Regions from separate parts of the Virgibacillus alimentarius genome, predicted to be linked through region 1. Evidence: riboswitches for the same ligand, from Rfam matches in the RefSeq annotation. Region 1 holds a riboswitch; the other holds the start of a gene.

Region 1 (2,465 bases):
ACCAGAAGAGAATGATGAAGATGTAACAATTCAAGAAGCACCACAGCAACAAGTAAAACCACAAACTCTTTCATTATCCGGTTCTGGCGACGCTGTTTCTACCGCACAAAGTTTAGTAGGAACACCTTATGTATGGGGAGGTACAACTCCTGCTGGATTTGACAGCAGTGGATTTGTTACCTATGTACTCAAGCAGGAAGGTGTAAATGTTGGTAGAACTCATGCAGATATGTGGGCAAGTGGTGGTCAACATGTAAGTAATCCGAGCCCAGGCGATGTTGTATTCTTTGAAAACACTTATAAATCTGGGGTTTCTCATAGTGGAATCTATGTTGGAAATGGCCAAATGATTCATGCTGGTACAGAAGCTACGGGTGTGGAATATGCAAATAAGAATGATTCATATTGGGGCCCTAGATACATCGGAGCTAAATCATTTTAATTCAATCAAAATAATGCATAAAGGACTGTATCGTCAAAACGATGCAGTCCTTTTTGATATGATATAAGTTTAATGATTTTATGGATAGAATAAAGTTAAGTTACTTATTCTATACGCCTGATGCAGCCTGATTTGTCACATTGACGACAGAAGTACCTGCTAAGGTATCTTTTACCGGACAAATAGCATCTACATGGGAAAGAAGCTGTTCGATATTTTCTTTTGGCGAAGGTGAATCAATGTTTACTTTGTAGCGAACTTCCTGGTACCCTGGTCGGACATCAGGATTGATTCCGAGAAAACCATCGGGATCAAGATCGCCTTCCAGCTGAACGTCTAATCCATTTACTTCCACATCAAATTTTTGGGCAAATGTGACCACAAGCACATTAATGCAACCCCCTAATGCAGAAAGTACATATTCTACCGGATTTGCCCCTTTGTCTGTACCACCCAATTCCTTGGGTTCATCAATAATAACTTCTTTTCCATTGACATTTGCAACAGATAATACTCCTTCACCAGACCATTTTACTTCAGAGATAAATGTAGTATTAGCCATTAAAAGTCCTCCTTCATTGATTATATTGATAAAAATACTTGGTTTATCTTAAAAGCTCACCGCCTTTCTCTTCTTATTCATCAGAAGGGAATTAAAAAATCCCCTTCTGATGAATAAGAAGAGGTTTACATGAATCTGATCCTCTTCCTATCTTTCAGACATTACATATAGTCTGCTGGAATTGGCACAGTACTTTTGTTTAAGCCTGTTGCCGAGGTATCATGGGGCCATTCCCTCCACCTCTCTTGATAAGAAACTGCGTTATTCAATTTTTCCAGTTCTTATTTATTGTTTTAATGCCTGGCTGTCTTTTATCCTTAACTTTTTCTGTTGTATCTATTTGCGTAATTTCCCCATTTTGCACTGTAATCATAATGGATCCATATTTCATTTTTTCAAGAGATGTTTTGATGTGTTCAAATTGTAAATGCGTTAGTTTACTCATCATGGTTCCGCTCCTTTTAAATTAAGCAATCGACTTTTTTTATGCGATCGTTTTAGATTCGGTAGATCAAAACAGCAGCAAAACAAAAACCCTCTTCTAAAAATAAGAAGAGGGTGGAGATCCATTTTTATATTGCTCTTCTTATTTTTCAAGTAAGCTACTTGCTGGAATTGGCACAGTGCCTTATAGCCTGTTGCCGAGGTATCATGGGGCCAGTCCCTCCACCTCTCTGAATAAGAAAGTTTTGATATGAAATTGTATCATTTTATATAATATACATGGAATTTTTCCATTTGTCAAATTCCTTTTAAAAATGAGCAACGGAATGCATTTTACGCTCCGTTATGTAACTAAAATGCGCATGTCATTGGCCATTTTATCAACAACAGATTCGGTAAACTCTTTTGTGGTTTTTGGAATGAATGATTTTAATATGGGATTAACGACCGGTGCCATCATTCCTTTAGCAGTTATGTCGAGACAGCCGGTTATTTCAGTTTCACGGCCACTTAATTCTTTTGCTAAAAAATAACCGTTGCCCTTAAAGTTTTCACTTAATCCGGTTAACTGAAAGGTGACCTTCGTAGGTTCCTCCCACTTGATAATCTCAATCTTCAGATGGACGGTTTTTTGCACGATCCCGATGTCACCTTTGAATTTCCAGGTTGATTCCCTATCATTAATGATCTCGTGTTCCATATAACCGGGTACGAGGGGTGCCCAATTATTCATATTACTAACAAAAGACCAAACAAAGTCAATGGGAATGGTTATTGTTGAATCATGCAGACCTTTTGGCACAGAAAATACCTCCTTGATGTTGAGTTCCATATTGATTGCTGCCATTGAGTATATGTCTGCTTGGAAGCGAATAGAACATTTTCAAAGAAAGCATCTGTGAAAATGGAATAAGCGTATGTTTTGGATGCAATATATGGCTATAACCTGTAACCATATTGACAATGATACCTCATTAGGATAAAATGAATGACAGTCAGTCATTATGAGTTGGGAGC
Region 2 (2,465 bases), on a different contig from region 1:
AGCTTGTTGATCATATTTCTGCTGATGAAATATTGGCTCACCGTATTTTATGGTCCTTTATTTTTATGATGGGCATTGTCATTTCACTTAGAAAATGGACCCCTTTTGTCCAAGAATGCCGGAGAATATGGAATCATAAAAAACAGTTATTCAGCATTACATTAGCTTCGGTTGTGATCAGTTTAAATTGGCTTACTTATATTTGGGCTGTTAACAGCGGCTACGTCGTTCAGGCAAGTCTTGGCTATTATATTAACCCACTTATCAGTATCTTGCTTGGAATGATTGTCCTTCAAGAAACATTAACGAAAAGACAATGGATTTCCTTTATCATTGCGGCAGCAGGCGTGTTCTATCTTACATTTCATTTTGGAATTTTCCCCTGGGTTTCAGTGCTACTTGCACTTAGCTTTGGAGCTTATGGTTTATTAAAGAAAACAGTGGATATCAGTGCGATGTTTGGACTAACGATTGAAACAATGATCGTAACACCAGTTGCCGTTATTTATTTATTAACAATGCCTTCAAGCACCATTTCGCCAAGCAGTTTTTTTACATTTGACGGCCTTTTACTAATTGGAGCCGGAATTGCAACAGCGGTGCCACTCCTGTTATTTGCCAGCGGCGTAAAACATATCCCTTTAGCAATGCTCGGGTTCCTGCAGTACATTGCGCCAACCATTATGTTACTGCTTGGGGTATTTCACTTTAAAGAAACATTTTCATTTGCACATTTTATATCTTTCGGAATGATTTGGATTGCTCTGCTTATTTATATGGGTTCAGCGATTCAAAGAAGCTCTTTTCAGCGACGTACACAACCTTAATTTTTTCACCAGTTGACAAAGTCCATTCTTACGCTTATAATACTCTTTAAATTCAAAAAAGTTTATACTTTTATCTCTTATCAAGAGCGGTGGAGGGAATAGGCCCGACGAAACCCAGCAACCTTTAAGCAAATCCTTTTGCTTTTAACGGTGCCAAATCCTACAGGTCCGTTGCAGATCTGGAAGATAAGAGGAGGTCCGGTGATATATACGCCCTCTTCTTAGCGAAGAGGGCTTTTTACATACGCGCCTCTCTCAAGACATTTCTTCCAACGAAAAGCAAAGACACAAGAGGAATGAACCTCAAACTATCTAAGGAGGAATTATTCATGTCAAATTTCCATTTTTTTAATCCAGAAACAGCTTTACTTCATGCGGGACAAGAACCAGATCCAACAACAGGATCACGTGCAGTGCCCATTTATCAAACGACGTCTTATGTATTCCGGGATACCGAACATGCACAAAATTTATTCGGATTGCAGGAACCAGGAAACATCTATTCTAGAATTATGAACCCAACCGTAGATGCTTTCGAACAACGTATGGCTCAACTGGAAGATGGGTCAGCTGCGGTAGCGACATCTTCCGGAATGGCCGCTATTACACTTAGTATTTTAAATATTGCCGGTGCTGGTGACGAAATCATCGCCGACAGTAATTTATATGGAGGGACCTATAATCTATTTGCTCATACGCTACCTCGTTATGGAATTGAGATAAAGTTTGTTGACGGAACAGATCCAGAAGCTATTAGGGCAGCCTTTACTTCTAAAACGAAAGCCGTATTTGGCGAAATCATTACAAACCCGAGTCTTAATATATTTGATGTTGAGACAATTGGTGCTATCGCACATGAACATGGCGTTCCATTGATCATCGATAACACATTTGCCACGCCGTACCTTACAAAGCCGCTTCAATGGGGAGCAGATATCGTTGTTCATTCAGCAACAAAGTGGATCGGCGGACACGGAACAACCATAGGCGGAATTGTCATCGATGGCGGAAGATTTAATTGGAACAATGGAAAATTCCCTGGATTTACGGAACCGGATGAAAGTTACAATGGTCTCAGATATGCAGATCTTGGTATAGCTGCATTTGCTACAAAGCTTCGCGTACAGCTATTACGTGATATTGGAGCAGCTTTAAGTCCGCATAATGCATTTCATTTGCTTCAAGGGTTAGAAACATTGCACTTACGCATCGAACGGCATAATAAAAACGCTGAAGAAGTCGCAGCATTCCTAAAGAAACACCGTGCAGTCGAGTGGGTTAACTTCCCTGGATTAAAAGAACATCCATCCCATCAATTAGCTAAAAAATATTTAGCTTCTGGTTTTGGTTCCATCATTACCTTTGGTATTAAAGGTGGCAGAGAAGCTGGCAGAAAACTGATTAACAATGTTTCACTTTGGTCACATGTCGCTAATGTGGGTGATGCGAAATCACTTATTATTCATCCTGCATCAACAACGCACCAGCAATTAAGTGCTGAAGACTTAAAACGTAGTGGCGTCACCGAAGAGTTAGTCCGACTTTCTGTAGGCATTGAATCCGTTAAAGATATTTTGCTTGATCTAGATCAAGCAATCGCACGAGCGGTAAACGACACACCGACGATCCAAACGACAG

Evidence for each region. Region 1 has a riboswitch for S-adenosylmethionine ahead of J2Z81_RS10560 (YezD family protein). Riboswitches for the same ligand answer to the same signal wherever they lie in the genome.
Region 2: it holds a riboswitch for S-adenosylmethionine, as region 1 does, so the genes downstream of both, J2Z81_RS10750 (O-acetylhomoserine aminocarboxypropyltransferase/cysteine synthase family protein) here and J2Z81_RS10560 (YezD family protein) in region 1, are expected to answer to the same signal.

The regions. Positions count from the first base shown of each region.
Region 1 covers NZ_JAGIKX010000020.1:45,566-48,030, forward strand. Annotated here, with positions in the region: gene J2Z81_RS10550 (C40 family peptidase) at 1-442, shown strand, start outside; gene J2Z81_RS10555 (OsmC family protein) at 552-1,004, opposite strand; SAM riboswitch class I at 1,149-1,259, opposite strand; gene J2Z81_RS10560 (YezD family protein) at 1,270-1,449, opposite strand; SAM riboswitch class I at 1,588-1,689, opposite strand; gene J2Z81_RS10565 (CoxG family protein) at 1,792-2,250, opposite strand.
Region 2 covers NZ_JAGIKX010000021.1:32,643-35,107, reverse strand. Annotated here, with positions in the region: gene rarD (EamA family transporter RarD) at 1-827, shown strand, start outside; SAM riboswitch class I at 902-1,020, shown strand; gene J2Z81_RS10750 (O-acetylhomoserine aminocarboxypropyltransferase/cysteine synthase family protein) at 1,157-2,465, shown strand, end outside.